3 regions of the Brucella cytisi genome follow, and region 2 is predicted to be linked to each of the others. Evidence: riboswitches for the same ligand, from Rfam matches in the RefSeq annotation. Region 2 holds a riboswitch; each other region holds the start of a gene.

Region 1 (4,146 bases), on a different contig from region 2:
TTTTGTCGATTTCCCGGCCGGCTTCCGTTTGTCTTCCGAGCACCTCACCCATGCGACGCAGATGATCTTCTATATCGCCGAACGTGCGGGCAGGAGCGAACTCTTCCACACGGATACCCAGTCTGCGCAACAGCCCAACCGTTGCTCTCGACGAGAATGTGCCCGCCAGCACGAGATCAGGTTTCATCAGAAAGACTTCTTCTGCCTGCGCATGGTTGACCGGAAGCTCCCAGGCTTTCACAGCCATGACGGATAGTTCCGGGTCCTGCGACAAGTAAGAAACCGATCGCAACTGGCCCTCATTGGCCAGCAACAATGCCAGCTGATCGGTGCATACGTTGATGGAAACGACGTGATGGGGAATGTCCCCCGCGTTCGCTGAATTTCGAACGAATAGGGCCAGCCCCGCCGCGAGGCAGAAGCTGGTTATCCAATTTGCGGACGCCCTTTTCATTCTCTGTTCAGCCTCAGAAATTCCGGGTCAATCCGACATTGATGGTGCGCCCCGGCGCAATATAGCCAGAGCTGGTCTGATAGTCCTTGTCAAAGATATTCTCGACCGAGAACTTCAACTGCGATTGCTTGTCGATGGAATAAAGTGCCACGAAATCAGCAGTCACATAGTCTCCGAGTTTCTTGCTGTTCGCAGCATCAGCGTAGCGCGAACCGCCATAGATCACTCTTGCAGTCAGATCGAGCTTTTCAATCGGCGTGAAATTGACCTCAGCCGCAGCCTTGAAACGTTCGCGATAAGGAAGATCCTTATCCGTATCGTCATCGATTGGCTGCTTCAGGTCGATAGAACCTTTGACGCCCCAGCGATCATCAAAACGATGCGCCAGCGTAGCTTCGAAGCCTGTAACCCTTGCACTTGCGACATTGTACGGCAGATAGGTTGGCGCAGTGCTCATAATCGCCTCGCGCAACCATGTCTGGTAGAAAGCCATATCAAGGCTTGTCGAAGCCGTGGCCTGCCAGTTCAAGCCGATTTCATATGATCGGGACTTTTCCGGCTGCAAATCAGGATTGGCGAAGCCCGGATAATAAAGCTCGTTGAAAGTCGGCGCCCGAAAACCCGTGGCATAGGATGATCGCAAAACAAGGTCCGGCAGAACTTCATAACTCGTACCGAGATTGTAGGTCACGACATCGCCGAACTGCCCATTATGGTCATAACGCAGCCCGCCATCGAAGCGCAGCGCCTCATACTCCAGCGAATACTGACCAAATACTGCAGCCAGATCGCGGCTGGTTTCATCATAAGCAACGGTGGTGTTGATCTCCTCGCGATAGGCTTCCACACCAGCGGTCACGGTGTGGTTGACCGTGCCGGTGTCGAAACTCTTCTCGGTCGAGGCAAAAACGCCATAACGCTTGGTTTCAAACCGGTCCGAACCGCTCACGTCTTTCCGGAAGTTACGGCTGTTGTCGATACCGGTGCTGAATTCCAGCGTGGATGACCAATCCGCCGTATGATCGATGCGTGTTCCGATCTTGCCCGTAAATGCGGTACTATCAGCCTGGTTTGGTGACGGTGCCTTGGCATCATACTGATTGCGCCCTCGGCTTAGGAGACCGTCTGCATAGATTTTACCCCAGTCGAAATCCTTCGACAGGGCAAAGTTGAACGAGCCCTGCAAGAATCCATCGCGGTCTGGTTCATGGCCATAGGCATCCGGTGTGGTGAAGTCATATCCTTGCGTGCCGGTTATGGCCGCACCAAAGGCATAGTCGACACCGTCATTGCTTCTTCCCTGTATGGTCCCGGAAGCATATCCACCCCATGGATGGCTGACACCGGTAGAAAGACTGCCGCACCACGAGCGCTCACCGCAGGCTCCGCCTTGCTTGGTGATGATATTGATCACCCCGCCCATGGCATCGGCACCGTATTGCGCAGAATGAGAGCCCTTGGCAATTTCAACACGGTCGATGGAACTCAGAGGAATGTTCGCAAGCGCAGTTGCTCCGGTTGTCGCCGACGCCGTGCGCGCACCATTGATGAGAACAACCGTCTGCTTGGAAGACATGCCACGCATGTAAATGTCCGACGACGAGCCCTGCCCGCCGTTCGTCTTTATGGAGATACCGCTATAGGACTTCAGCAACGATTGGAGATCGGGAGCAGCCGACCGTTCGATATCCGCTGAATCGATAACCGTTACAGATGAGGTCGAGCGCTGCAGCGAAGACGCGCGGCGCAATGGCGTAACCACGATTGTATCGAGGACGACACTGTCAGCACCATTCGGCAGACTTTGAGCAAGCGTCGTGGACGGCAGCGCAAGAACGCTGGCCGATACCAATAAAACAGATGATTTCAAAAGATGCATTTTTCCCTCAACCCGCCGAACCGAAGAACGATACCGGCTTTTCCTCGCACCGCAGGTTGAAGTGATCGTGGCACTGAAGGCCCTTCTTCCCGACGGCAACATTTCAACAATGTCACCGCCACGGACAGCCGCGCCTGGACACACCCCGTATCCATGCATGGGTGACCGGATACGGCAGGTCTCCTGACTTCCGGGTCTTCGCTTCCCCTCCGCCTTCCCGATCGCACCTAATGCTTTCAGTGGCTTTTACCGCTCACACGGCTGTGGAGGATAGCTCTCCGGTTACAGTTGCGGGGGCAGTCCCGGCATCAACCAGAATGGCTTCACCGTGTTCCCTTTTCATCCGCCTGAACAGCGGAACCGTTTCCTGAGAATTGCGATAGCAACATGGTTAAGGATTCGCAACTCCGCTGAAGCACAATCCGGCACAGAAAACTGAATCACATTCGCAAGGAATGGATTCAACCTCCCGATTTCAAAGAATTTTCTATCGCAGGAACGCACGGAAACGCTGGAGCGCGAAATAGAACAGCACAGAGCCGATGACGATCAGCGCCAGAAATTGCGGCCAGACGACACCGAGCCCTGCTCCGCGAAACAGGATCGATTGCGCCAATATGACGAAATGCGTATTCGGTGCTGCCAGCATGATTGTCTGGATAATTTCAGGCATGCTTTCGCGAGGTGTTGTCCCTCCCGAAAGCACCTGCAAAGGCAGAAGCACCAGCATGAGCAGCATTCCGAACTGCGGCATCGAACCAGCCGCAGTTGCCAGAAAGATGCCAAGGCTGGTCGTCGCAAAAAGCTGGAGCGCCGCACCAACGAGAAACAGCGATACCGACCCATAGATCGGAACGGCAAGCAGCCCCTGCACCACGAAAACCAATGCAAATGCCGAGGCAACCAGCACGACCAGCCCCATGGACCAAATCTTGCTGACCATGATTTCAACCGGCGTCACGGGCATAACCAATAGATGTTCTATGGTTCCATGTTCGCGTTCCCGAATGAGCGCCGCGCCCGTCAGGATGATCGATAACATCGTAACCGATGAAATCACATTGTTGATCGCGCCGAACCAGCCCTTGTTCAAATCCTGATTGAATCTCGCTCTGAGATTGAGTTCAACCGGCGTTTGTGCGCCACCGCGATAGCGATTTAGAAACTCGCCCACCTCACTCGACACAATCGACTGCACATAGCCGCCACCGGTAAAGGCCTGGCTCATTCGGGTTGCATCGACATTGAGCTGAATTGTCGGCGAACGACCCGCCAGAAGATCACGCTGGAAATTCGGCGGTATATTCAGAGCGAAAGTATCAAGCCCCTCATCCATCCGGGCATCCATTTCATAGGATGAAATCAGCTTCGGAGGCACGAAATATGGCGGATAAAATGCCGTCGTGATCCGGCTCGAAACCGGCGACTGATCTTCGTCGACAATCGCTATCGCCGCATTGTTGAGGTTTTCGGGCATTGCCTTCGATGCCGTATAGATCGCAAGCGTAAAGGCATAGACAATCAGGATCAGCAGCATCGGATCGCGAGCCAAACCACGCAGTTCCTTCACGCCAAGCTGGAATATGTTAGATATCCGCATCTTAGCTTGCCTGTTTCTTGAGAAGAACGATAGCGAGCGCCATGAGAACCGGCACCGCGATCAACAACGGCAAAAACGAACCTGCCAGATCGGCAAAACCCAGTGCCTTGGAGAAAACCCCGCGAGAAATGGTCACAAAATAAGTCGCGGGATAGATTTTACCGATGAACGCGCCCGCACCTTGCAGCGACGATACGGGGTCAATGATACCGG
Region 2 (4,146 bases):
CTCGCGACGGCTGAAACTGTCGATGGGTGAACCGCAGAGGTTCACTTCGCCGACGCGGCATCTGCGAACACCGGAAAGCAAAGACAGAAAGCTGGTCTTTCCCGATCCATTCGGCCCTATGATGCCAAGAAACTCACCTTCCGCCACTTCCAGCGAAACATCGCGCAAGATTTCGACATTGCCCGCCGACCAGCCGACATTGCATGCTGAGAGGATCATGACGACGCCCTCCTTTGTCCAAGTAACAGGGCGAATGCAGGTGCACCGAACAAAGCCGTGATGACACCGATCGGCAAAACCTGCCCCGGAATGATGATGCGTGACAGGATATCGGCGACGATCATGAAGATTGCTCCGATAAGGGCCGCCGCGGGCAACAACCTGCCGTGCCTGACCCCGACTACCATTCGCGCCGCATGGGGAATGACGAGACCGATAAAGCCGACAGAGCCAACGATGGAAACCATCACAGCCGTCATCATGGCGCTGACACCGATCAGCACCACGTAGACGCGGCGCACCGGTATGCCGAGAGAAGCTGCGGATTCCGTTCCGAAGGTGAAGGCATCGAGCGCACGCGCATGCCACAGACAGATGGCAAGACCGATCAGACAGGCAGGCAGAGCAAGAGTGACATCGGGCCAGCGCACGCCGGAAAGGTTGCCAAGGAGCCAGAACATGATACCGCGCGCCTGTTCGGCATTTGCTGCTTTGGTGACGATGAATGACGTCAACGCGTTGAAAAGCTGTGAACCGGCAATACCCGCCAGAATGATAGCGCTGCTGCCTCGCCCCGCCCGCAGCGCCAGCAGGGACACCAGACAGAAAGCAACGATGGCACCGATGAAAGCCCCAAGCGAGAGTGTCAGCACGCCAGCGCCGATGCCAAGAATGGCAACGGCAACGGCTCCAGTCGAGGCGCCGGCGGAAATGCCCAGAATATACGGATCGGCGAGCGAATTTCGGAGCAGCGACTGCAGAATAACGCCGGATATTGCGAGAGACGCGCCGCAACATGCAGCGATAACCGCACGGCTGAGGCGATAGCTCCAGACAATCCCTTCATCGATGGGTTCGAGCGGATATCCGGCATTCCACACCCGATTGGCTACGGTTTTCGCAACCACATCGAGTGGTATCGCCGTTTCGCCTATCGCCGCTCCGAGCCAAAGGGCAAGAAGAAGCAGGACAAGCGAAAAGGCCAGGAAGAACACGCCGGAGCGGGCCCTTCCCTTCTGTTTGAAGCCTGTTGTCGCTGCCCGCGCCGTCACTTGTTCTGGTCCGAGGCGGCAATATCGGCTGCAAGTGTTTCGATGCCTTCGATCACGCGAAGCGAAGTGCTCATCGACTGCGCATCCATGTCGAAGACATGTTTGTCCTTGACTGCTGGCATCAGCTTCGTCACCGCATCGTTCTCAAGAAACTGGTGCTTGACGGCGATATCGTCTGCCGGATAGCGGCGGCGATCCAGTTTTGCAGCAACGATCATCGAAGGGTTTGATTTTGCAATCGTTTCCCATCCAACCGTTGGCCATTCTTCCTCGCTGTTGATGACATTCTTGATGCCGAGCGCCGAAAGAACATAGGCGGGCGCGCCGAACTTGCCTGCGACATAGGGATCGGCATCGACCTGCGTGCTGGAGAACCAGACGACAGCCGAAAGCTTTCCGTCCGCAGCCCCAATTTTTTCACGCGCAGCCGCTTCGCGCGCCTTTAGGTCGGCGACGAGTTTCTCGCCGCGATCCTGCACATTGAAGATTTCCGCCAGTTCGGTGATTTCCTGATAGACGATATCCATCTTGAACGCTGCCGTGCGGACGCCGTCACCACCGCCGGAATTGTCCTTACCAACGCAATCCGACGGCGATGTATAGGCCGGAATGCCCAGTTCCTCGAATTGTTCAGGCTTCGCAACAATGCCGGTCGGCCCGACATGCCACTGGAAATCCGCCGTCACGATATCCGGCTTCTGCGCTAGAACGCTTTCGAAGCTTGGATCATTATCGGCGAGCCGCTTGACCTTGGCATTTACCTCTTCAAAGCCTTTGAGAACAGGCCCGAACCACACTGCCGTGCCGACAACCTTGTCGCCGAGACCGAGGCTGTAAAGAATTTCTGCGCTGCTCTGGCCAACCGCAACCGCGCGGCTCGGTGCCTGCTTGAAGGTAACGTCGCGACCGCAATTTTTCAGCGTTAGCGGATATTGCGTTTCCGCTGCCTGTGCAGCCAAACCGCCTGAGAGAAATGCAACCGCACAGAGGGCGGCGCGAAACGGCATCTTGCCGAGAATATTCATGAAAGTCCCCGAAATGATGAGAGAAAGACGCCCTGTCAGCTGACGGGAAAAATCCTATACGGAAGACGGACAGGCATATCCGGGGACATGTCGAAATCATGCGATGACGATAGAAGGATGCGTCCTGCGACGCGGAAATCTGTCATAATCTGCTCCTGCTCCGGGCATCCCCGCCCGTGACAATGGACAACACTAGACGGCAGGTCTCCTGGCTCACGAATATCTGCTGTTCATCTGCCTTCCCGCGCTTCTCCGGCACAGTGGCATGACGCTTTCAACGTCACGAGGATGAACGGCAATCCGCTTACAGTTGCGGGGGCAGCCACGGTCTTGGCCCCTTTTCGGGTCGTCCTCACCGTGTTCCCTATTAATCCCCTTCGCTCTCGGTCGGGGAACCGTCGTTACACTATTACGTTGACCCGATGTCGCCGTCAAGCAGGTCTCGATGGCTATTTCCAACGCACGGTTTTCAAGCGATTCGAAAGCCCGTTATTTAAATTGCGGCCAAACTATCGTCGCATGCGCTGGCCTATTGAATTTGTTTTCGCTAATCTCCATGTAGTTTTCTCCCGCTAGAGGAGCGGGACTTTGGGGAGGTCCGCCGGGAGGCGGCATACATTCTATCTGGGAGGACATATGCGTAGATTTATTCTGGCCCTGACGTCGGTAGCGGCGTTGGCTATGGCAGGCTCTGCTTCCGCAGAAGACTACAAGGTGCTGGCGCCTGCTGCTCCAGGCGGCGGCTGGGATCAGACGGCGCGCACGATGCAGAGCGCGCTTCAGGACGAAAAGATTTCCGGCAGCGTGCAGGTTATCAACGTTCCGGGCGCTGGTGGCACCATCGGCCTTGCCCAGTTCGTGAACCAGAACAAGGGCGACCCAAGCCAGCTCATCGTCGGTGGCTATGTCATGGTCGGCGCTATCCTGACCAACAAATCGCCGGTTACGCTCGACGCCATCACGCCGATTGCACGCCTTACCGGTGAATATGAAGCCATCGTCGTGCCTGCTTCTTCCGACATCCAGAACCTTGGCGACCTTGCAGCAAAGCTGAAGGCTGATCCAGGCTCCGTCTCGTGGGGCGGCGGTTCTGCGGGCGGCACCGATCACATCACCGCTGGCCTCTTTGCCAAGGCAGCAGGTGTCGACCCGACCAAGGTCAATTACATCGCCTTTTCCGGCGGCGGCGAAGCACTGGCAGCCATTCTCGGCAATCAGGTAACCGTCGGCATTTCCGGCTATGGCGAATTCGACGCCCAGATCAAGGCCGGTACGCTGCGCATCATTGGCATTTCGAGCGACGAGCGCGTGGAAGGCATCGACGCACCGACCTTCAAGGAAGGCGGCGTGGACGTTTCTATCCAGAACTGGCGCATGGTGGCCGCTGCTCCCGGCATCGCTGCCGAACAGGAAGCTGCCATCAATGCCGATATCGAGAAAATGGTGAAGTCGGAATCCTGGCAGAAGGCTCTGAAAGACAAGGGCTGGGCGGATACCTATCTCGCCGGCCCGGCATTCAAGGAGCAGCTTGCCAAGGACGTCGCTGCGACTGAAGCCATCCTCAAGGAAATCGGCCTCGTCAAATGACAGGAACAGAACCGCAGGAAAAGCGCCGCCCGGAAGGGGCGGCGCCAGATTTCGCCGCTCTTGTCATCGCCCTTGTTCTTGCCGCTGTCGCCATCGCCATTGCCTGGTCGACAACCTATGGAAACGACGTGACGAGCTACTCGCCGGTCGGTCCGAAAACCGTTCCCTATGTCGTCGCAGCCGGATTGTTCGGCCTTGCCATCTGGACCGTATTCGAGGCGCTTCGCGGTGATTTTCCAGAGCGAGAGCATCAGGAGATCGCC
Region 3 (4,146 bases), on a different contig from region 2:
CGGAAAGGGCTGACTATGCCGCGTTTCATCGCCGACACCCTCGATTCCCGTGCCAGTCATTTGCTGACGCGGGTCGTCCTGACCTTCGTTTTCTGGTCGAGCGGTCTGGCCAAGCTCTTCGATTTCGATGCCAATGCTGTGGAAATGGAGAGCTTTGGTCTCCATCCTGGCTGGCTGTTCAACAGCGCGACCCTGCTTTTGCAGATTGTCGGATCGCTGATGATCATCTTCAATCGTGGAACCTGGCTGGCTTGTGGCGTTCTTGCCGTCTTTACGATCCTGACCATTCCCGTTGCGCACCCGTTCTGGGCCAAGGAGGGAGAAGAAGCTTTCCGCGACATGACGGTGGCACTCGAGCACATATCGCTGATCGGTGGTTTGGCGATGGCCGCCATTCTATCGCGCAAAGTCTAAAGTGCTGGACGCACGGATTGCCGTGCCTGTACCTTGCCTGTCGTCTGATCGATAGGCAGGGAGGGCCTGGCATGGACGTGACGATCATAACGGGAGCATCGGATGGTATCGGCGCTGAAACCGCGCGGCAGATCGCTCGGCGCGACCGCGCCAGTGTTGCTGTGGTGCTCGCTGCTCGCAATGTGCACAAGCTGGAGAATCTTGCTACTGAACTGCGGCAACTGGGCAGCTCCACCCTTGTGGTGCCTACCGACGTAAAGGATCGCGCCGCCTGTATCGCTCTGATCGATAAGGCGGTTTCCGCCTATGGTCGCATTGATACGCTGATCGTGAATGCGGGCATGTCGGCCCATGCCAATTTTGCCGAGATCAAGCCGGATGATCTCGATTGGATGCATGACCTGATGGAATTGAACTATTGGGGCAGTGTCTGGCCTATCCATGCCGCACTTCCATATCTGGCGGCCAGCAGGGGGCGGATTGTCGCTGTCTCATCCGTGGCCGGATTGATCGGCGTGCCTGGGCGCACGGCCTATAGCGGAACGAAGTTTGCTCTGTCAGGCTTCTGCGAGGCCCTGCGCGCGGAACTGTACCCAAGCGGCATATCCGTGACAATCGTCTATCCGGGTGTCGTCAAAACCGACATTCGCAAGGTGGGCTATAGCGCAGACGGCAGCGCGCTGGGAAAGAGCGGTGTGCGTGAAGATGACATGATGCCGGTCGAAGAAGCTGTGCAGCTGATGCTGGAAGGCACGCAGGCGCGCAAGCGTGAGGTGCTGATGACACGCCAGATGCGCCTCGGACGCTGGCTGAAACTGATTGTCCCCGCAATGGTGGACCGCATGGCCCTCAAGGCCATCAAGCCGGAATTCAGACCGAAACCGATCAAACCCGCAAAATAGGCAGCTATGGTCCCTGGCGTTCACAGGGTCCCCAAATTGGCTCACTAATTTTACGCTATCGCCAACTATCCGTTGACGGGTTTTTAACTTCGGCTACTATATATAGTGTTCTAGGTTCTTTCGATTCGTTGAGTCGAAAGCTAAGACGGGAATCCGGTGCGTTTCATCCATGACGGATGCGGCAATGCCGGAGCTGCCCCCGCAACTGTAAGCGGAGAGTTTTGTCTATCACGTCACTGGCTTTGGCTGGGAAGGCGGACAGAACGTTGATCCGTGAGCCAGGAGACCTGCCTTGAACGAGTACGTCCACGGGCGGGGTGTCCGGTTGGCGCGCAATCTTGTGTGGCAAACTATTGCCTTACGGGTTGCTGCCCCGAACTTCCCGCTCATAGCTTCGGGGTGAAGTCCATGCCCAGTATATTCAGTTTCGGTTCCGGTCCTCCCTTCGAGGCATAGTTTGTTGCGGTCAGGCTGTTTATTTGCGGCTGGCCAATCCCGTGTCTCATGTCTTTCAACGCGCATCTTGCGATGCGCGAATGGCTCTTTGCGTCTCCCCCAATCAGTGAGGAAAAAATGAACGTCACCGTTTACAGCAAGCCCGCCTGCGTCCAATGCACGGCCACTACACGCGCCCTTGATCGCCAGGGTATCGAATATGAAATCATCGATATTTCTGCCGATGTCGATGCTTTCCATCTCGTTCAGGGCATGGGTTATCGCCAGGTGCCGGTGGTTGTGGCAGGAGAATCCCATTGGGCGGGCTTCCGGCCCGATATGATCAGCACTCTCGCCTGAAGGCTGCGGTCGCATGAGCCTGATCGTCTATTTCTCCAGCCGGTCGGAGAATACGCACCGGTTTGTTGAGCGGCTTGGCATGCAGTCGAACCGTATCCCGATGGACGGTTCGGACGGATTGCAGGTGCGCAAGCCATTCGTGCTCGTGACGCCCACATATGGCGGAGGCGGCTCCAAGGGCGCTGTCCCCAAGCCTGTGATCCGCTTCCTCAATGACGACAGCAACCGCTCCTTCATCCGCGGCGTAATCGCCGCGGGAAACAGCAATTTCGGCGAAGCTTTCTGTATCGCCGGCAACATTATTTCCGCCAAATGTCAGGTTCCCTATCTCTACCGCTTCGAACTTCTGGGAACCGATGAAGACATCGGCAATGTCAAAAACGGGATGGAACGATTTTGGACACGGTAGAAACGACCTTGATCCGAGAGCGCGAAGCACGGCAAGTGGCGCAGCAGGATGCGCCTCAAGCGGCAACTTCCAGCAGCAGCAAACCGTCAAAATCCTCGGACGGGCTGGATTATCACGCGCTCAACGCGATGCTGAACCTTTACGATGACGAGGGAAAAATCCAGCTTGATCGCGACGGGCAGGCCGCGCGGCAATATTTTCTCCAGCACGTGAACCAGAACACTGTCTTTTTTCATAACTTGCGGGAAAAGCTCGATTATCTGGTGGTCGAAGGCTATTACGAACAGGAAGTACTGGACCAGTATTCCTTCAATTTCGTACGCGATCTTTTCGACGAAGCCTATGCGAAGAAATTCCGGTTTCCGACGTTTCTCGGCGCATTTAAATATTACACCAGCTATACGCTGAAGACCTTCGACGGAAAGCGCTATCTGGAGCGCTATGAAGACCGTGTCTGTATGGTGGCGCTGGCGCTGGCGCGCGGCAATGAACAGCTGGCGCGCGATTTGATGGAGGAGATTATTTCAGGCCGCTACCAGCCTGCGACACCCACCTTCCTCAACGCAGGCAAGAAACAGCGTGGCGAACTCGTCTCCTGCTTTCTGCTGCGTGTCGAGGACAATATGGAGTCCATCGGGCGCTCCATCAATTCGGCTCTGCAATTGTCGAAGCGGGGCGGCGGGGTGGCCTTGAGCCTCACCAATATTCGCGAGGCGGGAGCACCCATCAAGCAGATCCAGAACCAGTCATCCGGCATTATTCCGGTGATGAAGCTTTTGGAAGATTCCTTTTCCTACGCCAATCAGCTTGGCGCACGGCAAGGCGCTGGCGCTGTCTATCTACACGCACACCATCCGGATATTATGCGTTTCCTAGATACGAAGCGCGAAAACGCGGACGAGAAAATCCGTATCAAGACCTTGTCGCTGGGCGTGGTCATTCCAGACATTACCTTCGAACTCGCCAAGAACAACGAGGATATGTACCTCTTCTCGCCCTATGATGTGGAGCGGGTTTACGGCGTGCCGCTGACCGAGATTTCGGTTACCGAAAAATATCGGGAAATGGTCGACGATGCGCGCATTACCAAGAAGAAGATCAACGCACGCGAGTTCTTTCAAGTGCTGGCCGAGATTCAGTTCGAATCCGGTTATCCCTACATCATGTTCGAGGACACGGTGAATCGCGCCAATCCGATCGACGGGCGCATCACCATGAGCAATCTCTGTTCGGAAATCCTCCAGGTGAGCGAAGCGAGCATCTTCGGCGAAGACCTGTCCTATAATTATCTCGGCAAGGATATTTCGTGCAATCTGGGTTCGCTCAACATTGCAGCAGCAATGGATTCGTCCGATTTCGGCAAGACCATTGAGACCTCCATCCGCGCCCTGACTGCAGTTTCCGATATGAGCCATATCGGTTCCGTGCCGTCGGTCGCCCGAGGTAATGATGAAAGCCATGCCATCGGTCTCGGCCAGATGAACCTGCATGGTTATCTGGCCCGCGAGCGGGTTTATTACGGCTCGGAGGAAGGCATCGATTTCACGAATATTTATTTCTATACGGTGACTTATCACGCGATCCGCGCATCGAACCTGATCGCGGTGGAAACGGGCAAGTCCTTCA

What was found. A riboswitch is a leader RNA that binds a small molecule or an ion and turns the genes downstream of it on or off. The one in region 2 is predicted to bind cobalamin.
Positions count from the first base shown of each region.
Region 1: it holds a riboswitch for cobalamin, as region 2 does, so the genes downstream of both, AAE521_RS12235 (TonB-dependent receptor domain-containing protein) here and AAE521_RS24600 (ABC transporter substrate-binding protein) in region 2, are expected to answer to the same signal.
Region 3: it holds a riboswitch for cobalamin, as region 2 does, so the genes downstream of both, nrdH (glutaredoxin-like protein NrdH) here and AAE521_RS24600 (ABC transporter substrate-binding protein) in region 2, are expected to answer to the same signal.

Region 1 is NZ_JBCAUP010000011.1:117,175-121,320, reverse strand. It holds gene AAE521_RS12240 (ABC transporter substrate-binding protein) at 1-454, opposite strand, end outside; gene AAE521_RS12235 (TonB-dependent receptor domain-containing protein) at 468-2,333, opposite strand; cobalamin riboswitch at 2,490-2,713, opposite strand; gene AAE521_RS12230 (ABC transporter permease) at 2,821-3,933, opposite strand; gene rbbA (ribosome-associated ATPase/putative transporter RbbA) at 3,935-4,146, opposite strand, start outside.
Region 2 is NZ_JBCAUP010000038.1:1,721-5,866, forward strand. It holds gene AAE521_RS24590 (ABC transporter ATP-binding protein) at 1-219, opposite strand, end outside; gene AAE521_RS24595 (FecCD family ABC transporter permease) at 216-1,271, opposite strand; gene AAE521_RS24600 (ABC transporter substrate-binding protein) at 1,268-2,296, opposite strand; cobalamin riboswitch at 2,478-2,711, opposite strand; gene AAE521_RS24605 (Bug family tripartite tricarboxylate transporter substrate binding protein) at 2,933-3,883, shown strand; gene AAE521_RS24610 (tripartite tricarboxylate transporter TctB family protein) at 3,880-4,146, shown strand, end outside.
Region 3 is NZ_JBCAUP010000022.1:37,703-41,848, forward strand. It holds gene AAE521_RS19320 (MFS transporter) at 1-13, shown strand, start outside; gene AAE521_RS19325 (DoxX family protein) at 16-414, shown strand; gene AAE521_RS19330 (SDR family oxidoreductase) at 486-1,316, shown strand; cobalamin riboswitch at 1,412-1,625, shown strand; gene nrdH (glutaredoxin-like protein NrdH) at 1,890-2,111, shown strand; gene nrdI (class Ib ribonucleoside-diphosphate reductase assembly flavoprotein NrdI) at 2,125-2,520, shown strand; gene nrdE (class 1b ribonucleoside-diphosphate reductase subunit alpha) at 2,508-4,146, shown strand, end outside.